Regions from separate parts of the Paenibacillus sp. NPDC058898 genome, predicted to be linked through region 1. Evidence: riboswitches for the same ligand, from Rfam matches in the RefSeq annotation. Region 1 holds a riboswitch; each other region holds the start of a gene.
The links. Region 1 has a riboswitch for thiamine pyrophosphate ahead of ACOZB4_RS25070 (ECF transporter S component). Riboswitches for the same ligand answer to the same signal wherever they lie in the genome.

Region 1 (5,895 bases):
CGGTTGTGCAGGCTAAGGCCCTGTACGAGCCAATCTCACCAGCCGTATTGGAGCAGCGCGCGCTGGCGCGCTTTATTGTGCGAGGGGGTTACGGTCGGCATCTTAGAAGAATGACTCGGCTGTATGGTGCACGGTATGAAGCGCTTCGCCAGGCGATGGATACGCATGCCTCCGAACTGTTTCGTCTTCATCCCGGCGATGCCGGCCTGCATGTTTATGCGAACTGGCTGCGCTCCGAGGAAGAGTATGCCCAGTTCCAAGAAGCTGCCCGCAAACGCGGTATCATGTTTCGGGATGCATCGGTATATCATCGTATACCCGGATTGCCTGCCGCATGCTTTGGCTTCTCGCATCTGGACATAGCCAGCATTGAAGAAGGGGTTACCCGGATTGCGCAGGCATGCCTGGACATGCAAAAAACATAAAAAACGGGTATGATGGAAAAGAGGTCAATTTTTGAATGAGATGAGGGGGTTATGACGTGATGCTAAATGCATCGCCGTCTTCTTTTATAATCATGTCTGCGCTTGCCAAAATTGTATGTGAGCCAGGCTGGAAATGGCAAAAACGCGAAAGACCCATGCAGAATTATGATTTGTTCTATGTATGGAGCGGTGAAGGCACGGTCGAGCTCAATGACGAGCCCTTTGCTGTGGGAAAAGGAAGCTGCTTCCTGTTCCGACCAGGAGATCATACGAGTGCGACGCACAATCCGCAGAAACCGCTCGTATTGACATATATCCATTTTGATGTGGCCGACCCGGTGCAGCATATCCCTGCATCCTATCGCAAGCTGACGGAAACGATGGATTTTGAATATTTGCTCGCGCGCTACGTGCGTTTGTATCTGGACAAGCCCTATGGATCATTGGAGGAGGGGCAGCTTATTCTGAAACAGCTGATGATTCATCTGCTACGTTCAGATCTTGCTGAGCCGGTGGTCAAAAAAGCAAGCAATCAGCTGTCAGAGGCTATCCATGAAATCGCGAATTATGTCCGTCAGCACCCGGGGGTTCCCCATCGGGTAGAAGATTTGGCCGCTAGGGCGGGGTTGTCCCCCCGTTACTTCTCGATCAAGTTCAAGGAACTGATCGGCACGCCGGTGCAATCATACATCATTCAGATGCGGATCGAGCGAGCGCAGCATCTGCTGCTGCACCAGGGCATGAACGTAACGGAGGTAGCTGACGCGCTGGGATACCGGGATATTTTCTTTTTTAGCCGGCAATTTAAGCAGTATACGGGCAAGAGCCCATCCGAGATTCGGTGATTCCCTCGCCCTTCCATAACTTACCTGATTGGTAGGAGGGGTTAATGGTTTCATAGCAAGCGATTTAGGGTAAAAAACGAGATACAGTTTTATTGTATGAAGGGGGGAGAGAGGAATGAGCCCAAGAAGACGGGTGCGTGGACGTTTCTTCAGTCGTGGTGGCTGCGCTATTTTCAGAAATCGCTTGCGCCGTATGAAGACAACGACTCAAGATCATCAGGATGTATGGTTTTAAATGAGACCTGGCCTACATACGGGTGACGTTGAATCCCGTTATCATATACGCTTTTCTCTGGATAAACGCAAAAGGGAGCTAAATGGCTCCCTTTTTTCGATATGTTTTGGGGTCCCCGCAAAGTATTTGGAATAAGCATAAAGCGTTGAAGGCAGGGTTTAAGAAAAATGGCCGGGCAGGCATTTCGAATAACGGAAGGGTGATGGGTGTGATGGAGAGAGTGGCATTGGCCGAGCAAGCGGTGATCCGGTGGTAACGGCGGGAGCAGGAAAGGTTGCGCTGATCACGGGCGCGTCGAGCGGGTTCGGACTGCACATCAGCTTGGAGCTGGCAAAAGCAGGTTATGACGTGGCAGCGGGTCTGCGCAGGCCGGAGGCGGCTGCAGAACTGTTGGCCCGAGCCGAACAAGCCGGTGTTGCCAAGCGTATTCACGTATTCCAGCTGGATATCTGCATCGAGGAACAAGTCAAGGCCGCTGCCTTGGAGTTGGAGCAGAGGTATGGCCGCTTGGACGTGCTGGTTAACAATGCCGGGGAGGCGGTAGGCGGCATGGTGGAGGAAGTGCCGCTCAGCGGCTGGCGAAAGCAGATGGAGACGAATTTTTTCGGGACTGTATCGGTGACACAGCATATGCTGCCGCTGCTCCGGCGAACCGGAAAATCCAAAATCATTCTCATGAGCAGCATTAGCGGCGTGGTCGGATTTCCGGGTTATGGACCCTATGCGTCCTCCAAATTTGCACTGGAAGGGTTTGGCGAAAGCCTGTCCATGGAAGTGATGCCCTTTGGCATTGATGTCGTGCTGATCCAGCCTGGTGCCTATGGTACGCCGATCTGGAACAAAAGCTTTGGGGAGCTTAAGGTGAAGGAAGGATCACCCTACAGCGGTCTGCTGAAGGGCGTGCTGGACTATTCCGAGCGGACAGCCAGAGGAAGCGGAGATCCGCAGGAGGTAGCCAGGCTTGTGGCAAAAATTGCGTCCATGGCTAAGCCCAGGTTCCGCTATATGCTGCCCCGAGGCACGCGGGCGACCGCATGGATCAAGGGCGTACTGCCGGATCGGCTGTTTCAGCGGATCATTTATCGGATGCTGGGCTGGCGTTAATCATTCATGCAGCCAAAGATTTATGGCCTTAACTTGTCATGCGATGTTTGGTAAGGTAGATGGAATCACCCTTTTCTGGCTGGGGACGGGTGAAGCAAACCTAGCAGTTCTCCCATCTTCACCTTGGAGCCGGGTTCCAGGTCACCGCGAGGGGTAAACGTGCCGTTCTCCGTCAAAAGTACAACTGTAGAGCCGAATTCAAAGTACGCGAGTTCATCGCCGATTTCGTATTTCTTCACGTTCTCGTCAGCATAACGGATGCTGCTTACGTTCATGGCTCCGACCTTCACGACGGCAACTTCGCCGAACTCATGCGCAATATAGGTAATGAGGCGCTCATTGCGGCTGAGCACATTCCGGATATGGGTCATCGCAAAATCGTTCACGGGGTAAACGCGTCCCTTCAAATGCTCGCTTTCCGCCTGAACACCGGTTACCGGGGAATGAATGCGATGATAGTCGGTCGGGCTTAAATACAATACAAATGCATAACCGTGGATGTAGTTTTCCATTCTCGGTGATTTCGCGAGCAGCTCGCTCAAGGTATAATCCTGTCCCTTAACGCTCAGAATGGTACCGGCGTTGACGACGCCCATTGCCGAAATTGTGGCATCGACTGGGCTTACCATGGCGTCGGCGGTGTCATCTATGGCGCGAAGGCCTATTTTTAACCGGCGGGAAAAGAACTCGTTCAGTGAGCGGTATTCGTTGATTTCTTTCTCCGCTTCGTGCGCCGGAATTTGATAAATTCGTATGAATGCAGGTATTAGATGACGGCTCAGCCGGCTGTGGGAACAATGCCCCATGATTCGGGACAGCCACTTGCGGGAAGACAGCTCAGTCATCAGACGCAGCAATTGTTTAGCCATGTCATTCTCCTTTGTGCATAGGTGTCAGCAATAAACGTTGGTGGAAAAGCCAATCACTCTGATATTGACATAGAATGAGATGGAAATCAATAAATAGCCATTTTTGAAAAAAGGTTCTTGCTTATTCCGGAGTGAATGTGTATTTTAAAGTTAACATAAAACCGAATAGGAATACGGGGGCTTGAGTGAATCAGGCTGAGATTGCAGCTGCTATCCGCTGTTGACCGTTAATCTGAACTGGGTAATGCCAGCGTAGAGAATATCCGACCCTGCCTACATAGGGCCTATTTTTCCGTCTGCGCGTTTTTCCAGACGGTTTTTTGTTGTGTTTACACAAAAATAGAGGTGGAGAGGGGAATGTGTTGTTATGGGAACGTCTGTGCAAGAGAAGTTGGGGGTTCAGCCCCGAAAAGGACTGCGGTTAAGCGATATTTTGGTTACGGTACTGGTATCACTGGTGCTTGGCGTCATTTATCACTTCTGGGGCTCGGTTTACAATCTATTAAAACCGCTGTTCTTTGAAGCGGATGAGTTGTTATACGGCATGTGGTTCGCTGCAGCCACGCTTGCTTACTTGTTGATCCGGAAGCCGGGAGTGGCCATTATCGCGGAAGTGGCGGCGGCCCACGTAGAAGTGCTGTTTGGCAGCGGCTGGGGATTGACCCTACTGCTGTATGGCCTCATTCAAGGACTGGGGGCTGAATTGGTATTCGCGGCGTTCCGTTATCGGAGCACCTCGGCGTGGACGCTGGCGATTGCCGGTGCCGGCGCAGCCATCGGCTCGATGATCATGGACTTCTATTACAGCTATACGGATGACCTGCAGACGTGGATGTTCCTGGCCAAATACGGTATGCGGGTACTTAGCGGCGCCGTCATTGCTGGCCTCCTTATGCTCCTGCTGGCTAAAGCGCTTGACCGTACGGGCGTGACATCCCTGCTCCGTCCTGCGTCGAAGAAGGATTACGAAGCACTGGATGATCCGCGCCATGTCTAATGCCACGGTTAGCCCGGTTTCGGCTCATTCTGCTGAGATGCTTCCGGAACCGGCCGTGTATGTGGAGGAATTGCGCCTGAAGTATCCGGGCGAGGAGCAATTGATGTTCAAAGACCTCTCCTTCTCGGCTGTCCGCGGGGAGAAGGTGCTGCTGCTCGGTCCGAGCGGCTGTGGCAAATCCACGCTGCTGCAGGTGCTTAGCGGGATGATTCCCCACGCGACGGAGGTGCCGATGAAATGCGGGGCCCAGCTGATTCCACGCTCTTGGGGTTATGTATTTCAAGATCCGGATACCCAGTTCTGTATGCCGTACGTGGATGAAGAGCTGGCTTTCGTACTGGAAAATCTAAGTGTCCCCCGCGACAAGATGAAGGAGCGGATGCAGGCGGCCCTGCGCGAGGTGGGGCTTGATCTTGAGGAGCTCCATATGCCGATCGGGCATTTGTCCCAAGGCATGAAGCAACGACTTGCGCTGGCATCGGCTCTGCTGCTGGAGCCGGAAGTGCTGTTCCTTGACGAGCCGTCTGCGCTGCTCGACCCGGAAGGCAGGGAGCAAATCTGGTCCGCGGTGAAGGCTGTTTCAAAAGGGCGTACGCTGATCATCGTGGAGCACCGGATTGAAGAAATGGCTCAATACGTGGACCGCGTGGTGCTGTTCACCCCGGATGGCGCCATTCTGGGCGATGGTCCGCCGGGAGCGATATTCGCCGAATATGCGTGCGAGCTTCAGGCGTATGGCATCTGGTATCCCGGCGTATGGGAGGATTACGCGCAGACCCGGGCGGGCAGAGAGTTGTTTGCTCTGGTCGACGTGTTTGGCGACGAGTCGGGTAATATTGTACATGAGGCTGCTCCGACGTACGCTCAGCGTGTGGAGCCTGTCATTCAACTGGCGGATTTCAGAGGGCTCCGATGGGATAAACCCGTTATCGCTCTCCCTTCTGCGGAGGTGGTTCCGGGACAATTCATTGCGGTGGTAGGACCCAACGGAGCAGGCAAAAGCTCGCTGCTGCTCAGTTTGATGGGGCTGCTGCGCTCCGAAGGGACCTATGTGCTTTGCGGGGAAGAGGTCATTCAGGGCAAGCGCCGGAATGTGCGAAAGAAGAGAGAGCAGCAGCTGCGTCAAATCGGATTCGTGTTTCAGAATCCGGAGCTTCAATTCCTGACGGAGCGCATCGGTGATGAGGTGGTTTACTCGCTGCTGGTGGATCATGTGCCGCCGGAGGAAGCAAGGGCGCAGGCCGACCGCTGTCTTGAACGCTTTGGACTGAAGGGCATGGAGGCCAGGCATCCGTACCAGCTGTCGACAGGCCAAAAGCGCCGCTTGAGCGTGGCTACGGCCATGGCAAGACAGCCGTCCGTCCTTCTCCTGGATGAGCCAACCTTCGGACAGGATGCGCGGAATACGTTCGCGATTCTG
Region 2 (5,895 bases), on a different contig from region 1:
GACACCGAGAATCCGGTTGCCGATCCGCTGGCTGACGGAAGCCGCAGATTCGTCGTCCTGACCGATGTGCACGCCATCGGCGTTCAGCTTCAGCGCCAGCTCCACATCGTCATTGACGATGAAGGGTACGCCCGCTTGGCGGCACTGATCCTGGATCCGGCGAGCCAACTGGATCATCGGCACGCCAACAAGCGAGCCATGTCCCTTCTCGCGGAACTGGACCATGGTTGCGCCGCCAGCCAGTGCTTCCTGCACAATCCGGCTTGGCTCTTCGATACAGTTCACGCTGCCGAGTACGAGGTACATCCGTAGATGCTGCCTCATCATCTCGGGTGTCACTCTCCCCGTCATCGCAGCACCTCCTGACGGCGGCGACGATACGCCCAATGATTCGTGGGGCCGTGTCCCTGCCCCAGGTTTAAGCCGTCCTCAATGGCGGCCTGGATGAATAAGCGCCCGCTCTGAATCGCATCGAATGCACTCAAGCCTTTGGCCAGGCCTGCAGTGATGGCGGCAGAGAAAGTACAGCCGGTACCATGCGTATGAACGGTATGAATTCTTTTGCCGTATAGTTCGGAGAAGGCAGTGCCATCGTATACGAGGTCCATGACCGGAGGACTGCCCGGAGGACCGTCGTCCTTGAAAATGGAAGGACGGGGCCTACGCAACTCCCCGGCGGGAATGGCAGTTCTCGTTTGGCCATACGTACTTTCGGACTGCGGCAACGCTTCCTGCTGCGTATCCGCCGCTATATCTGCTCCTCTGTCTCTTTGGTGATCCGAACCTTCACCGGCGACGCCCGGCATTCCCTCGTCATGGCCGCCTTTGATCACAACGATCTTGGGCCCCAGACCATGAATACGTCTCGCCGCTTCCTTCCGATCTTCCATCGTGCGGATACGCATCCCCGCCAATACTTCGGCCTCCGGTATATTGGGGGTGACGATCAACGCCAGCGGCAGCAAGTCTTCTCTTAAAGCCTGCACCGCTTCGCTTTGCAGCAGCTCCGCTCCGCCCTTGGCAATCATCACGGGATCGACAACGACCTTCCCCCAGCCGAATGCCCGAATCCGGTCAGCCACCAGGCGAATGATCTCTGCATTGAACAGCATGCCTGTCTTCAATGCATCTACTCCGAGGTCCGAGCCAACCGCTTCCATCTGCTCGGCTGCTGCCTCTGGGGGAAGCGGATATACGCCGTGAACCCCCAAGGTATTCTGCACCGTGATCGCGGTAATCGCCGACATGCCGTATACACCGAGCTCCTGGAAGGTTTTCAGATCGGCCTGAATGCCGGCGCCGCCGCCGCTGTCGGACCCGGCAATCGTCAGTGCCCGGGGCACGCGAGTCTTGCTCATCGTGCGCCACCAGGGAAGGCCGTTCCCGCTTCCCGGACAGCCGCATATCCCTCCAGCGAACCTGGATGAAGCTTGGCCAGCTCATCCAGGAAAGCGACTTGGAAGCTTCCTGGTCCCTGGTCTGCCGTGCGCTCCGCAGCTTTCGCCGCCGCGGCCCCGTAGAAGGCCAGACCCGCCGTACCTGCAAGCAGCAGGTTCGCTTCCACCGCGGCAAAGGCTCCCAGCACCGAGGTCAGCAGGCAGCCTGCGCCGGTCACCTTCGTAAGCAGCGCATCCCCTCCGGTAATGATGCGCACTTCCGTTCCATCGGTAATCACGTCCTCTTCACCGGTAATGGCCACGATCGTGCCTAACTCGCGCGCAGCCCGCACGGCCAACTCGGCATGATGACTGCCTGCGCTATTGCCTGCGTCTACGCCTTTGATCTCGCGGGCCTCTCCGATAAGATGAGCGACTTCAGCCGCGTTTCCGCGTACGAGCGAAACCTTCACCTCGCTCAGAATCCGCAAGGCCGACTCCGTCCGAAAACGGGTCGCTCCCGCACCGACCGGATCCAGCAGGACCGGGACGCCATGTGCATTGGCCGATTGCCCCGCTATTATCATCGCATCCACCAGCTCGCGGTTCAGCGTGCCGATGTTCAATACGAGCGCGCCCGCGATGGCGGCCATATCCGCCACTTCCTCCGGCGCGTAAGCCATGACCGGCGACGCGCCCAGCGCGTACAAGCCGTTAGCCGTAAAATTCGTCACCACCACGTTCGTCATATTGTGAACGAGGGGGCTCGTCTGCTGTACCTTCGTTAAAAGCGCCGAAACCTCTTTTTCCCATGCATGCATATGAATCGCCTCTCTTATCTAAATTGGAATTTATGTCCTTGTTATGACTCCTTATAGCACCGCAGCCTGCAGCGGCACCGGCCATTCCTCCTGCTTGTAAGCCATGTCCCAAAACATATACTCCAGCTGGCAGCTCAGCATGAAATGCTCCCTCATCCGTTCCCGCTCGGCTGCCGTCGCGCGCTCTGCCCATTCATCGACACGGTTGCAGAACTTGGCTGTCGCGTCTTCCCCACGGTTGCCGTAGAAATAAATCCAGTCATAGAACGGATGGGATGCATCCGGCTTCACTTCATCCAGCAGCTTGCGGCCAATCTCCAGATACGTCCATGGGCAAGGCAGCAATACGGCCATAATCTCGCCCAGACTACCCTCATGCGCCACCGTCAGCATATGTCGGATATAATGATGCGCGGACGGAGCCAGCGGATACCCTTGAAGCTCTTCGTAGGTCACCCCGGCGGCTGCGCACAAATTCTGATGCGGGTGCACCTCGCTGTGCAAGATGAATGATATCTGTTCGTTAAAGGTGGCGGTCTCTTCCCTGCTGGTCGATTTGGATATGGCGATACCGTAAATCCGCATGTAGGCGTTCAAATACTCAAAATCCTGCTTCACATAGTGAATCAGCTGTTCTCGCGCCAGGTTCCCCTCGGCAATGCCTTTTACAAAGGGATGATCAAAGATTGCTTGAAAAATATCTCCCGCGTGCTGACGGAGCGCTTGCGTGAAACTCATTTTTGTCCCCACCTCCAACATATTGAAGAGCAGGAAGTCCGTAAGACACGACTTTTCAGACAACGCTAAAAAGCCGCCCCCGAAAACTGGAGCGGCTTCGTCAACAAGCCCCAGTGCGCCAAAACACGCACCGAGACCTCATATACGAAGGCTCCACTTTCCTACGCTAGTACGAACTAGATCAGGTTCAAAGGGTCCAAGATACGCTCTTGTCTCAGCCGCCAACGGCTCCCCTAGTGGACTTCCTATTCTTTTGTCTAATACTGTACATAGGTTTATGGATGCTGTCAAATGTTAACTGTTCGTGGGCGGAGCCCCACGCTCGAAGCTTTCCCATGAGTGGGGATTAGGATGATGTACGGTGGCGGAGGTCATTCGCAAAAAACGCCGGCGGCCAAAACTTGTTACGGGAACACTGACGCTCGGCTGTCATGTATTCCCCAACATAATGAGTACATAAGCGTTATGCAAATAAATGAAGTTTAAAGGAGCGAGCGTATTTATGACGAACCAACCAAACCAACCGAAAGACGTTAAGCCCATTCCGCAAGGCTACACGTCCGTAACGCCGTGGATCATCTCAAGAAACTCCGCAGCGCTGATCGATTTCCTGCAGCGGGCTTTTCGAGCTGAAGAGTTAGCGCGCGTCTATGTTGGTGATGGTATCATCGGCCATGCCGAGGTCCGAATCGGGGATGCCGTCGTCATGATGTTTGACGCTAAACCGGAATGGCCGGATAGCCCGGCATACCTCCGACTATATGTTGAGGATTGCGAAGATGTGTATCAGCAAGCGCTGGCCGCAGGAGCCGTCTCGGTGACGGAGCCAACGAGCTTGTTCTTCGGTGACAAGGTGGGACGGGTACGGGACCCGTTCGGCAACATATGGTGGGTACAAACACGAATGGAGGACCTCACTCCGGAAGAAGTGGAACAGCGTGCCCAAGACCCGGAATACATCAAAGCGATGACCTATGTTGCCGGTGCGGAGATTGTGGTAAAGATTTCGTAAAAAGGTGGAAGCGAAGCAAAAGCGTCATTACAGGGAGGGCCCAGATGAATATTCGGTGTCCAGGGGTATGCATGGATGGCTGGCATTATAATCGATGTAGGGGCCGGCGGGAACTCAGAGTAGCTATGGTTTAGAGGTAGAAACCGGGGTAACGCAGCGTGTATAGCTGAGGCTGCTGCTGGTCTTGGTGCTTACTGGTCCTTGGTGCTACTGGTTCTTGGTGCTACTGCTAGTCTTGGTGCGACTGCTAATCTTGGTGCTAACGCTGGCCTTGTTGCTACTGCTGATCTTGGCTACTGATGATCTACTGGACTTCGTGCTACTCCTTGAGCGTAACGGATTGAGGATACGTTATTTGGCTGAGTAGGTGTGATTTTGGATAGTTATCGGACACCAGGTACGCTATTCATAGAATATGATGGCAAATGGGCCGGTAATTGTGGTAATAAGGGATCCTGTGTCCGTTAGATTTAAAAATCGGGGGCAATTTGAGAAATAAGGGATCTGGAGTCCGTTGACAGGTGCTCTTGTCGCTACTGCTGGTCTGAGTGCTAATACTGATCTTGTTGCTACCTGCCGTCTTGGTGCTACTACTGTTCTTGTTGCTACTGCTGATCTTGGCTACTACTGATCTTGGTGCTACTACTGGTATTGGTGCTACTACTGGTATTGGTGCTGCTGTTGGCTTGATGCTACTACAGGTCTTGGCTACTGATGATCTACTGACTTGGTACTACTCCTCGAGCGTAACGGACTGAGGATACGTTATTTGGCTGAGTAGATGTGATTTTTGAGAGTTAACGGACACCAGATACGTTATTCATAGAATATGAAGGCAAATAGGCAGTTTATTGTGGTAATAAGGGATCCTGTGTCCGTTAGATTTAAAAATCGGGGGCAATTTGAGAAATACGGGATCTGGAGTCCGTTGACAGGTGGTCTTATCGCTACTGCTGGTCTGAGTGCTACTATTGATCTTGTTGCTACCTGCTGGCTTGGTGCTACTTGCTGGTCTTGGCTACTACTGATCTTGGTGCTACTACTGATCTTGGTGCTACTACTGGTATTGGTGCTGCTGCTGGCTTGGTGCTACTACTGGTCTTGGCTACTGCTGGTCTTGGCTACTGATGATCTACTGGACTTGGTGCTACTCCTCGAGCGTAACGGACTGAGGATACGTTATTTGGCTGAGTAGGTGTGATTTTGGATAGTTATCGGACACCAGGTACGCTATTCATAGAATATGATGGCAAATGGGCCGGTAATTGTGGTAATAAGGGATCCTGTGTCCGTTAGATTTAAAAATCGGGGGCAATTTGAGAAATAAGGGATCTGGAGTCCGATAACAGTCAGGGGCAGCGGCACGAAGTAGGGGACTTGGTTAAGCTGTGCTGGCGTGCGGTGTGGCATGCCTTATAGCGGCAGTACTGGCGATGCTGTGATGCTAAAAAAGGAGGCGTCCCTCAAGATCTGAGATCTTTTGGGATGCCTCCTTTTTTAGCTTTTTCCTTGCATCATCTGCTATACGATAATACTACCCTGTAGCATTCGTCTTCATTCATTACTGAATGCCGTAAAACTCCTGCAGCTGGTCAATCATCAGATTGGCCGCCAGGATGCCGCCTGCTGTATTCCAGATTGCATCATCCACTTTGTGGGCTTGGCCGTTCTTGACAACGTTCAGATTTTTCCATAATGGATCGTTGATCCATTCCTGCTCGGTTTGGTTGGCGCCGCCATCCCCGGTTTCATAAGTGAAGTAGAAGAGTCTGTCGGCATCTGCCTCAGGCAAACGTTCCTTCGTGATCTCGTCAACGAAATCGTCCTTGGCGTTCTTGGTCATGTCGTTGCGGGCGATGCCGATTTTATCGAAAATAACGCCCGAGAACGTATTGGTATGGTACACGCGCGTCTTGCCAGCCATGAAACGGACCACGGAAACGGTCTC
Region 3 (5,895 bases), on a different contig from region 1:
ACCATGATTATAGCATCGACAGGCAAAACTAGATATAACGAATTGACAAAAAGTGTTGGATTAGGTCGAAAGGACTGAAATTGAGGAGGGAGAGGGGATGCGCAGCAAATATGCGAATCCCCACTTGATGCACAGATATGAAGTGATTTTATTTTACAGCCCGGAATAAGGCGGAAGCGAGATAATCGGTATTATCCAGGATCATGCGGTCATGCTTGAACAACGTTTCCCAGAGCGCCACATCGAACAGGAGTCCTTTATCGCGCTGTTCAAATGTATCCAGATGACGTGTTTGCTCTTCCTTTAACTGGTCATTGAAGTGGTTGTACTCCAGAATTTCTTCCTGTTTAAACCCGCAAGCCAAGAGGGAGTCCGCCCATTCTTCCCTCATCATGAGATTAGGAATTCCGAAGAATTCGAGCAGTTCCTGAAGTTTTGCCTCCGGCATGGGTTTATCAAGCAGCAATTCTCTGTCCTGCAGGACGCCTCCATGATCCAGAACGCGGTAATATTCGGGCAGTGATTTCGTAGTATCCGTAAATACGGTAACGGATTCGGCCATGATTAGGTCGAATTGGTTGTCCTCGAAAGGCAATGCGCATACATCCGCTTGTTGGAACTGCACGTCGATTTCCATCGCTTCGGCTCTTGCACGGGCTTTTTTGATCATATTTTCGTTCAGGTCAATGGCCGTTACTTGATACCCCATCTCCGAAAGATGGCATGCGGTTCTGCCCGTTCCACACCCGACCTCCAGAATGCGGCTGCCCGGTTGAATGGGATAATTCTTCAGCATTCGGAGGGTTGCCTCGAATCCTCCCGGGTGGGCACTGCCCATACCTAATTTGGAGAGCATATGAATATAGTTCATCTCATCTATCCCTTCTTCCTTGTCATCAACATGAGGGTAATCGTTTATTTATTTACCATATGATTCAGGTACGTTTAGGGTTTTAGCTGAATTAGATATTTTGAGCCCTTTTTTCGGGAGGATCAGAATTATACTGGAGGAAACGTCATGAGGATGGAACCGGTAGAGGCAGCGGAACGCATCATACAATACGATTATCCCGACTGTTTGCTTGCTGTGCTTGGCGGCAGCGCGAGCAGAGGTGAACATAATGAACAATCCGATTTGGACATCATAGTCATTGAACGGGATGGTCATGATTTCAGCAGGAAGACGATAGAGGCACATGGGTGGATCGCGGAAATATTTATTTTGTCTTTATCCTCCTATCGCGAATATTTCGATGAGGGAGTGAGCGCGGCGAATCCTTCATTGCAGCGGATGGTCGTAGAAGGGACGGTGCTGCACGCGCTGCCTGAGGGGGAAGAGGTGCAGGCGGAAGCCCGAAGCGACTTGAATTACGGACCCATGCCCTTGATGCTAACCGACATTAACGAATACCGTTATATGCTAACCGAGTACCTGCTGGATTTGCAGAGTCCCCGAAGGGATGCCGAAAAGTGGTTTACGGTGCACAAAATAGCGGCGATTCTCTGTGATTTTGTACTTAGGGTGAACCGGGAGTGGACGGGTGAAGGGAAAACACTGTTCCGTCTGTTCAACCGCTATGACTCGATCTTGGGAGAACGATTTGAAGCAGCGCTCACGGCGATGTATCGCCAGGATGATCCTTCAGTTCTTATGGCATTCACCGAGGAAATGCTCCATCCGTACGGAGGCAAGCTTCTCATTGGTTATGAGGAATAGAATATCCTTGCCAATATAAAAAGAGGGGTACATTAGCCGTGACACTAGCACGAGACGGGAAATACTATAAAAGTGTGATTACATCACGTCATTCTTTAAATCCAGGAGGGGATCTTCATGAGCGGAGTATATGGCGGCGGTGGATGGAACAATTCAGTAGGAATTATTTTGGTTCTCTTTATCCTGCTCGTAATTATCTTGAGTGCTTGGGTTTAAACCGTCAAGATTCTTGGCAGTAGTGACAGAAGCCCGGCGATTGCCGGGCTTTTGTCTGCCTCAATAAAGCTCAATTCGATGCGGCTTTGACCGAAGGGCTGTGTGCGGACACAACCGCAGTCATGACCAAATGGCTGCTGTCGGATTGAATCGCATGTAAAAACGCCTCTTCAAGGGATCCAAACACCTGGGCCAGTGACCCATCTAATCGGCTGGCGTAATGAACGCTTCCGGCGAATGTCCCGGCTGCCTTCGTACGATTAACTTCACTGTAGATGACATCCATGTAGTCATCGGTCCCCATGGGGTAAAGAGCGAATTGGCAGGCAGTCTCAATATCGGCATGTTCCCCGATGTCGTTGTTTAAGAGAGTCGAATCCTCGGTCATATATACATCGGCGTCCGTATCTCCGGGGCAACCGATGGAATATGTACCATTAAAAACGGTATGCACGCCACTCGCTGCAGCATAGGCGAATATCGCCCTTGTCACATCAAAGACATGCTCTGCACGTCCACGAATACAGGTGCTCACATCATCTGTCTGAATCCATACCTTCCCTGTATCCACGGAACGTAGTGCGCCCATGATGACCTCTACAAACCGGTCCGTCATGGGAAATACCGAGAACCGGCACCCGACGATCCGACTGGTTCCGCATACAAGCTCATTCATTGTTATTTCCTCCCCATGATATAAGTCCACGCAAAAAAAACCGCACCCCGTGAAGAAAGTGCAGTTATGCCTACGAAAAGAAATAAACATAAATGCTACACTTCCCCACGCTAGTATGACCTAGATCGGGTGTTAAGGGTTAACGGCAAACCGCCGTCTCTCAGCACATGGCACCCCTAGTACAGCCAACATCCTATGTAGTTGGTTATCGCAAGTTTGCCCGGAGCTTCTGTTATCTTAGAAGTTCGAGGGTTCTTACTTGACTAATTGTATCGCTTAGTGATCGGTTTTTCAATCTTTGCCCATTATAAAAGGACCGCCTATCCAAGTTGCGGGAACTTAGGGAGGCGGCCTTTTTTCATCTATTTAATTAGTTGTATACTTTTACGCGATCTTCAAGCGGTGCAAATTCTTTTTCGCCTGGTTCAGCAACCGGCTTACCGAAAGGCATTTGAGCAAGCAGCTTCCAGCTTTCCGGGATGTTCCATTCGGATTTTACTTTTTCGTCGATCAGCGGGTTGTAGTGCTGCAGGGATGCACCCAGACCTTCTGCTTCAAGGGATGTCCATACTACAAATTGCAGCATGCCGTTGGATTGGTTGGACCATATCGGGAAGTTGTCGGCATAAGCGGCAAAGTTTTGTTGCAGCCCGGCAATGACGTTGTTGTCCTCGAAGAACAATACCGTACCGTAACCAGCGCGGAATGCGCCCATTTTGTCGGCAGTGGATTTGAATGCTTCTTCATCGCCAACGACTTCCTTCAGGATGCCTTCCGTGATATTCCACAGTTTATCATGCTGTTCGCCAAGCAATACAACGACGCGTGCACTTTGAGAGTTGAAAGAAGACGGGGTATACTTAACCGCTTCGTTTACGATTTCCTGAATACGCTCGTCCGAGATAACGGATTCTTTGCTAATCCCATAATAAGAACGGCGACTTTTGAGTGCAGTTGAAAAATCTTTAGACATTGAAAAAATTCCTCCTGGTGTAATCGAATTTGCATACGCCTGATAAGAAGATGTCCTTTACTTCAAGCAAATATGCATGTTGCTTATTTAGCAATATTTTTAATTATCATTCCATATTAACTTACGTTTAGTTAGGAATAATATTTATGTTAGTATATTAATATAACTTAGAGTAATTGTCAACGACTTTTGATTAAATATAATTTCCCTTATCTATTAAATATGAATTGAATCCGTTTGGCTTTTTGAGAAGCTTCATTATATGGAGGTTTAAACGAAAGGAGTGCTTCCTACCTGAGGATATTAGCTATGTCTTCTCGAAACTTCATATTATGAACAATTCATGAACAAAATATACAAGTATGAACAAATTAATTGATTTTGATTCTCAATTACCCTTGTCGAGCCAGAATGAGGATGATATAATGCATATCAGAGCGCGATTGATAATCAATCTCAATGAGAATGGCGTTGGAAATTGCGAGATCCCGGATATTTTAGAGACATACGCATAGAAGGAAGAGACATGAAGATTAGATACTTATTTGCAGCCGTTGTGGTACTCTCGATAATCTCATTATTTATTGGAGTTAAAGATATCTCGCCACTGCAACTGTTCTCGATGACAGAACAACAACAGCATATTATGCTTGTAAGCCGGATTCCTAGGCTTGTCAGTCTTATATTGGCGGGTGTCAGCATGAGTATCTGCGGATTGATCATGCAGCAGCTCAGCCGCAATAAGTTCGTATCGCCGACCACGGCAGGTACGATGGACTCTGCCAGACTGGGGATTTTGGTAGCCATGCTCGTCTTCACGACAAGCGGTCCGCTTATCAAAATGCTCGTGGCATTTGTATTCGCTCTGGCAGGAACCTTTATCTTCATGAAGATACTGGATCGGATTAAGTTCAAGGATGCGATCTTCATCCCGCTCGTAGGGCTGATGTTTGGTAATATCGTGAGTTCGATCGCCACCTTCTTTGCATACAAATATGATCTTATTCAGAATATGTCCGCATGGCTTCAGGGTGATTTTTCCATGATCATGAAGGGCCAGTATGAAATGCTCTATATTAGTATCCCGCTTTTGATTCTGGCGTATCTGTTCGCCAACAAGTTTACGGTGGCCGGAATGGGAGAGGAGTTTGCAACCAACCTGGGTCTTCACTACCGGAGAGTTGTGAATCTGGGATTGGTCATCGTGGCGCTGGTTACGGCATCTGTCGTGCTGACGGTCGGCGTGATTCCGTTTCTTGGTCTGATCATACCTAATATTGTCAGTTTGTACTTAGGAGACCACTTGAAAAAAAGCCTTTCGCATACCGCGCTGCTGGGGGCCGGGTTCGTACTGTTCTGTGACATCCTGGGCCGGATCATTATTTATCCCTATGAAATTCCGATTAGTCTAACCGTGGGCGTACTCGGAAGCGGTATATTCATTTTCTTACTGATGAGGAGAAAGGCTTATGACTTATAAAGCCAAACTCGGCCTGTTGGCCGCAGCGGCAATCATCCTGGTGGCAGTCTTTCTGTTCATTGATCTTGGCGGCAATTGGGATTACGCGCTTCCAAGAAGAATCAAGAAGGTGCTTGCCATCATTCTGACCGGCGGAGCGATCGCTCTGTCTACCACGGTGTTTCAAACGGTCACGAATAACCGGATACTGACGCCAAGCGTTATGGGATTAGATTCCTTATATGTACTGATCCAGACCACCGTCATCTTCGTCTTCGGATCCTTCACGCTGTACAAACTGGGCAGCAACGTTAACTTTCTGATCAACGTCGGCGGGATGATCCTATTCGCCGGAGTCTTATATAAGATTCTGTTCAAAAGGGAAGGAAACAACATTTACTTCCTGCTGCTGATCGGCATGATTTTTGGAACCCTGTTCTCGAGCATGTCTTCTTTTATGGAAGTGTTGATTGACCCGAACGAGTTCCAGTTTGTGGCCGACAAAATGTTTGCCAGCTTTAACAATGTGAAGACCGAGCTTCTGGTCCTGTCGGTCATTGTCGTTGTGCTGACCTTGCTGTACTTTGCCCGATTTGCCAAGTACCTGAACGTGCTGGCGCTTGGCCGTGAGCAGGCGATCAACCTCGGCGTGAATTATGATTATGTTGTGAAGCGGCTTCTGATTGTGGTTGCCGTTCTGATCTCGGTGGCTACCGCTTTGGTAGGGCCGATCACATTCCTCGGGCTCCTGGTTGTCAATGTTGCGTACGAAGTTATGAAGACGTACAGGCATTCGTATTTAATTGCAGCATCCATACTGATTAGCATTATTGCACTGGTCGGCGGACAATTGG
Region 4 (5,895 bases), on a different contig from region 1:
GCCAGCTCCAGGTTTCGCTTGCAGGAAGCCAGATGCATGGAGACGGAGATAACGGATTGAACCTCATGATGACGGATATCCGCGAGAATCGCTTGTTGATCGGATAACGAATAGCTGTCCAGATGAATATGAGTATCCAACAGTGGGAAATTGGCTTCACTTTGCATGAATGATTTCATCGTTACATAACCTCGCTTGTAAGCTTCCACGAAGCGCTTGGCTAATCATGGATGTATGTATTCCGCTGGCCTTAATCGGTCAGCGTTTATGCTGTTCTTCCCGCATGATGGCGGAAATTTCGGTTTTTAATGCGATGAAGGACGGATCCATCAGGATGTTTTCCCGGCGTGGGCGGGAGAAAGGGACTTCTACCCGTTTCAAGATGGTTCCGGGCCGGGCTGACAGGATATAGATGCTGTCCGAGAGGAGCAGCGCCTCCTCGATATGATGGGTAATCATCAGCACCGAACGGCGCGTATCCTCCCAGATATCGAGCAGCCAGCGCTGCATATCGCTGCGCGTCAGCGCATCCAATGCGCTGAACGGTTCGTCCAGGCACATGACTTCCTGGGGACTCATCAGTGCGCGCAGAAAAGCCGCCCGCTGCTGCATTCCGCCTGAAAGGGTGTGCGGATACGCCTTCTCGAAGCCGGTGAGGCCGGCCCGTTCCATCCAGCTGCGGGCATGTTCCCTGGCAACGGCTTTCGTGGTGCCTCTCAGCTCCTCGGGAAGGAGCACATTGTCCTCCACCGTACGCCAAGGGAACAGGGCTGGCTGTTGAGGCATATAGGCGATGCGGCCTTTTTCCCCGGTCACGTCCTGACCATCCATGAGGATCGAACCCGTATCCGGAGCGGTTAATCCCCCGATGATATGGAAGAGTGTGCTCTTTCCGCTGCCTGAAGGACCGATCAAGGAGACGAATTCCCCGGGTTGTACCTGAAGCGAAAGGCCATCCAGTACATGCACTTCGCTGCGCCGGTCGCGGAAGGTTTTCCGAAGGCTGCGAACCTCGAGGGCAGGTGCTGATGAGACCGACGCAGTGGACGGATCAGCCCCGTCCTGGAGCGGCAGGGGTATTTGATGTGTCATATCGATAAATGGCCTCCTTTCATATAAGATTCGAAATGTCTATTCACAGGGGGCTCAACCTTTTCGATTCCAGCGGATGAGCCGCTTCTCCAGCAGGGTGATCAGCAGCACCATCAGCAGGCTGAGCAAGACGATGACCAGGATGGCAACAAATACCCGATCCGTGCGGTAGCCGGATTTTTGCAGCATCATGTAGTAACCGATTCCCCGGTCCGAGCCGATCCATTCCCCGATAACCGCCCCCATGACCGAATAGGTGGCCGCAATTCGAATCCCGGAGAAGATGGAGGGAAGGGCATGCGGCAGCTCCAGCTTGGTGAAAATTTGCCACGAGGTAGCCCCCGCCATCTGCATATAATTCATCATGGTGCGGTCGGTACGTGCGAGTCCATCCAGGGCCGCAACAGCGACAGGGAAGAAGCAGACCAGCGTAATCACGATAACCTTGGGCAGCATGCCGAAGCCGAACCAAATCATGAGAAGCGGGGCTAGGGCGATTGTCGGCACATTTTGGCTAAGAATAAGAAGCGGATAAAGGGAGGTTTTGAGAAAAGGCACCATGTGCAGTGCCAGCGAGATGATTAGACCGATTGCCGTACCGATTATAAAGCCGATCAGGGTTAATTGCAGGGTGGCCGCTGTATGCTGGAAGAGGCCGGAAGCTCCGGTAACGGCCTCATGCCCGATGGCCGTCGGTGCAGGCAAAATAAAGGGTTCAATGTCGAACACGGATACTGCCGCCTGCCATACCACCAAAAAGAAGAGGACCGCCACAACGGGCGGCCAAACAGAACTCCACCAGCTTCTCATGGACGGTATTTCTCAGTCAGCTTATCCATGCTGATGCCGCTTGGATGATGCGCGATTTTGACCTGGGATATGATGCTGGGACTGCCCGCATTCACCAGCGCCTCGTGCATGCGCTCAACGATCCTGAGCAGCTCGGAGAGCTCTCCTTCCATGGTCGTTTCGAGTGCATGAACCTCGTATTTCACGTCTGATTCCTGAATAACCTTGATCGCTTCATCTACATAAGGGATGCTGTCGGTCCCGTTTGGCGTTCTCGGTATTACTTGAATGCTCAAGAGAGTATTCGCCATATAAACTCATCCTTTCGTGCAAGCTGTATTGTAATGGAAGAGAGGCGGCCTGCTGCAAAGGCCGTCTCTCTTCTTTTATATAGAAATAACCTTATGGCTTCTCCGGTAAAAATTCATTGGTAAATGCGCTGTCAGCGTCAAGTTCCTTCTCCAGCAGCTTGCGCTCAAACATCCAGTCTGCGTACCCCGACCATACTTCGGCTTTCTGTTCGCCCCAGCGGGATGCATCATCCTGATAACGGGGGCTCAGCCATTTCTGGCTGGCTAGAACCAGTTCGGCATCCAGGTCGGGAACAGCCTTCGTCAGCAGGGCTGCCGCATCTTCGGGATGTTGAATCGCATAGTCGTATCCTTTTGAAGTCGCCCGCATGAACGCTTTGACAAGCTCAGGGTCTTCCTGGATCTGCTTCTCGTTCGTTACGATCACCGGTGTGTAATAATCAAGCTGCTTGGAGTAGTCCTTCACATAAATCATGTCAAGCGGCTCATTGCGAAGCTCGGCTTCAATACCCGTCCAAGCATAGAAGATCCAGGCAAAATCAATGTCGCGTTTGACGGCCGTAAAATAATCGGCATCGCCCATATTGACCATATTCACCTTGCTGACATCGGCACCATCGATCTCCATGATGGACTTCATAACCGCTTCCTCCACAGGCGAGCCCCAGCCGCCATAGGATTTCCCTTCAAAATCGCCTGCCTTCAAGATGCCTTTATCCTTGGGAGCCGCAAAGCCGGATGTATTATGCTGAATGATCGCTGCAATAGAAACGAGCGGCAATCCTTGGGTTCTGGCCAGCGTTACGCCTTCCTGATAGCTGATACCGAACGGCACGTTTCCGGATGCGACCAGCGTATCCGTTCCGCCTGCTCCCGGCTGGACGATCTGGACATTAAGCCCTTCTTCCTCATAATACCCAAGCTCCTTCGCTGCATACAGGCCGGTGTGATTCGTATTGGCGGACCAATCGAGCATCAGTTGTACGTCACGGAGCTTCCCGGGAGTCTGACTGTCCTCACCTGCGGCGCCTATCTTTTTGTTCTCTCCGCTTGTAGCGCATCCGGACGCAACCATCAGCAGGACGCAAGCGAGAAGCAGCGGAATCCATCTTCCCTTCTTCATCGTTTCTTCTCTCCTTTAAGTTCTCTTTCTATTACCTCGCAACTCCACAAAAAAAACGCCCTGATGATATCAGGACGCATGACGGCGTAAGTGTATACCACGGCAAATAAAAGCTGCCGCAAACATGGGCTTCCTACGCTGGCATTACCCAGATCAGGTGTAAGGGTCAGTATCATATCGGATACACTCTCAGCCGGCCAAATTCCAGCTCCCCCGGTATTTATGAAGTTTCGATCATTACATCCGCTATTATAGTCCTAACACAGCAGACCTGTCTAGTTCGAAGAGGCGCGAACGTGACAGGTCTTTGTTAGAACACTAATGCAATGGGAGAATTAATTGATGCTATGAACCTTTCACAAGATAAAGTATTTGAATACGGCTTCTACGCAGAGGTTAGCGCTGGAAGAACTCAATCCATTCTCCTTCGGGACCGTGCACGAAGAAATAGCGGTACCCGTTCGGAAGCGTCACGATTTCCTCGTCCAAGTGAGGAACGTCAAGTCCCTGCACACGGGCATATTCCTCTTCAATGTTATCCGTGCTGACTGCAAAATGATGTACCGTTCCTTCCGAAGGCAGCGTGTCGCTGTATCCCTGAATAAGCTCGACTTCCGTCTCGTTGCTGCCGTTAAATCCTAGGAACGCCAGCTGGATGACGCCATTAGTATGGGTCAGGCGGTCCTTCAGCTCAAGTCCGACTACGGATGTATAGAAGGCGATTGTAGCTTCAAGGTCCCGGACAACAATACCAACATGATCCAATCGTTTCTGTGACATGGTGCAACACCCTTTCCGATTCATATAAGATATGACTGAAATATTATCATATAATTCCTATACGTCAAGTGGGTGTTATGTTGTTCGTGCACAGGCGAATAAGATGATTTTTCTTTCATTTCCTCATCTTTACTTTTGGGTGGGCAAAAAGTATCATGAGAAATAGAAATGTTAATTCAAAAGACCTAACACATTTAAAGTGAACCAGCTTACCTTTTGGCCGAGGAGGAATGCTTATGAGTCCAACTCCAGCAGATCATCTGTGGATTCGACTCGCCATAATATATGCATTCATTCAGATAATGATCGCTCTGTGGATGCCTGATGCTTTATCGCTTCAGCGTGTACTAGTCATTATTTCTCCTGCAGCCGCTTCCGTTTATTTAATGCGGATCCGTCGGCGTTTTGAGGTTCATCTTCGCAGGTTTTGGCTTATTGCGAGTCTCGGATTGATGGGGGAGGCAGTGGCCCGAACCCTCCACGCATGCAATATCTGGTTTGGAAAAGAGAGCGCTTTCCTGTCAGTTCTAACCCATTTGTTCTGGGGGATCGAACTTATCCTGTTCGCAAGTTCTCTCATTTATTTATTCCGGCATGTTCAGGGTTCGTTTCGGGGGCTGCGGTTTATGCTGGATATCGTGATTGTTGGCATAGCGGTCATGACGGTAGGATGGGAATATTTCATCAAGCCTGAGCTTCAGGGTCTGGCCCATGAGACAGTATGGGGAAACCTTTGGGTGGACATGCTGTATCCACTGTGCGCAATGGTACTTATTTTTTTTACAATGGTGTTGTATTTTAATACCGGACAGTTAAGGAAATGGGCGGCCATCCTGTTATGTCTTGGCGGAAGTACATTTATGGCCGGAGATGTTCTGTACATCTATCTCGTTGATCTTTTGGATATCGAGGTTCGCTCTTACCTGTATCCACTCTATACGTTATCGGTATTTTTCATTAGTTTCGCAGGCGGACAGTCCGCTCCTGATACCCGTAATCCATCTGTTGGCGAGCGGGAGCCTCGTTCAACCGGAAACCTGATCGTAAGGTACCTGCTTCCCTACAGCGTGCTCGGCGGGATGTTTGCCCTTATGGCGCAGCATTTTGGAGGGTGGACTGGACTGTTTACCGGCCTTTCCCTGTGCGTTATCCTGATCCTATTCAGGCAGATTTTGATCCAGTTCGAGAACGACCGCTTGTTGGATCGACTGCATGAAAGTCTGATGCAGAGTGAATCCCTGGCACATCGCGATGATCTTACGGGGCTGTATAATCGTCGTTATTTTAATGCAAGGCTGTCAAGTTCGCTGAAGGAGGCGGACCGCACAGGTTCCCGTGTAGGCTTGCTGTATATGGATATGAACCGTTTCAAACGAGTCAATGACCGATACGGCCACCGTGCCGGCGATTTGTTGATACGAAAGGTTGCAGACCGGCTTCAATCACTCGAATCCAAGGGAGTTTTGGTTTCCCGTTTAGGAGGAGACGAATTCACGGTCATGATCCATCCGGCCGGCGATGATCAGGAGCTGATCTGGATGGCGGAGGAGATCTGGACGATGCTTAGTGAGCCGTACGAGCTGGAAGGGCATGAGGTCCGAACCACGCCGAGTATCGGTATTGCGGTTTATCCAGATCATGCCAGAAATGACCAGGAGCTGATTGGTCGAGCGGATGCAGCGATGTATGCGGCGAAGGAACGGAACGCCCCCTGGCATTTTGATGTAGAGCGGACGATGCTGCTGCAGCTTTTGGATCAAAAGGTGAGTAGATGAATGTATGACCGTAGTATCGACAATA

Region 2: it holds a riboswitch for thiamine pyrophosphate, as region 1 does, so the genes downstream of both, tenA (thiaminase II) here and ACOZB4_RS25070 (ECF transporter S component) in region 1, are expected to answer to the same signal.
Region 3: it holds a riboswitch for thiamine pyrophosphate, as region 1 does, so the genes downstream of both, ACOZB4_RS11500 (YkoF family thiamine/hydroxymethylpyrimidine-binding protein) here and ACOZB4_RS25070 (ECF transporter S component) in region 1, are expected to answer to the same signal.
Region 4: it holds a riboswitch for thiamine pyrophosphate, as region 1 does, so the genes downstream of both, ACOZB4_RS26100 (ABC transporter substrate-binding protein) here and ACOZB4_RS25070 (ECF transporter S component) in region 1, are expected to answer to the same signal.

The regions. Positions count from the first base shown of each region.
Region 1 is NZ_JBMOSM010000011.1:98,699-104,593, reverse strand. Features, by position in the region: gene ACOZB4_RS25095 (PLP-dependent aminotransferase family protein) at 1-425, shown strand, start outside; gene ACOZB4_RS25090 (helix-turn-helix domain-containing protein) at 485-1,270, shown strand; gene ACOZB4_RS25085 (hypothetical protein) at 1,612-1,761, shown strand; gene ACOZB4_RS25080 (SDR family oxidoreductase) at 1,755-2,609, shown strand; gene asd (archaetidylserine decarboxylase) at 2,675-3,478, opposite strand; TPP riboswitch at 3,642-3,754, shown strand; gene ACOZB4_RS25070 (ECF transporter S component) at 3,846-4,475, shown strand; gene ACOZB4_RS25065 (ABC transporter ATP-binding protein) at 4,468-5,895, shown strand, end outside.
Region 2 is NZ_JBMOSM010000006.1:332,616-338,510, reverse strand. Features, by position in the region: gene thiE (thiamine phosphate synthase) at 1-351, opposite strand, end outside; gene thiD (bifunctional hydroxymethylpyrimidine kinase/phosphomethylpyrimidine kinase) at 348-1,358, opposite strand; gene thiM (hydroxyethylthiazole kinase) at 1,355-2,197, opposite strand; gene tenA (thiaminase II) at 2,249-2,935, opposite strand; TPP riboswitch at 3,077-3,180, opposite strand; gene ACOZB4_RS18775 (VOC family protein) at 3,438-3,947, shown strand; gene ACOZB4_RS18770 (hypothetical protein) at 4,996-5,142, shown strand; gene ACOZB4_RS18765 (ABC transporter substrate-binding protein) at 5,509-5,895, opposite strand, start outside.
Region 3 is NZ_JBMOSM010000003.1:665,341-671,235, reverse strand. Features, by position in the region: gene ACOZB4_RS11515 (class I SAM-dependent methyltransferase) at 149-871, opposite strand; gene ACOZB4_RS11510 (nucleotidyltransferase domain-containing protein) at 1,019-1,717, shown strand; gene ACOZB4_RS11505 (sporulation protein YjcZ) at 1,835-1,933, shown strand; gene ACOZB4_RS11500 (YkoF family thiamine/hydroxymethylpyrimidine-binding protein) at 2,004-2,609, opposite strand; TPP riboswitch at 2,695-2,797, opposite strand; gene ACOZB4_RS11495 (nitroreductase family protein) at 2,980-3,582, opposite strand; gene ACOZB4_RS11490 (ABC transporter permease) at 4,109-5,062, shown strand; gene ACOZB4_RS11485 (iron chelate uptake ABC transporter family permease subunit) at 5,052-5,895, shown strand, end outside.
Region 4 is NZ_JBMOSM010000012.1:79,342-85,236, forward strand. Features, by position in the region: gene ACOZB4_RS26080 (TatD family hydrolase) at 1-179, opposite strand, end outside; gene ACOZB4_RS26085 (ABC transporter ATP-binding protein) at 259-1,092, opposite strand; gene ACOZB4_RS26090 (ABC transporter permease) at 1,147-1,902, opposite strand; gene ACOZB4_RS26095 (MTH1187 family thiamine-binding protein) at 1,899-2,192, opposite strand; gene ACOZB4_RS26100 (ABC transporter substrate-binding protein) at 2,284-3,315, opposite strand; TPP riboswitch at 3,429-3,540, opposite strand; gene ACOZB4_RS26105 (VOC family protein) at 3,712-4,095, opposite strand; gene ACOZB4_RS26110 (diguanylate cyclase domain-containing protein) at 4,332-5,870, shown strand.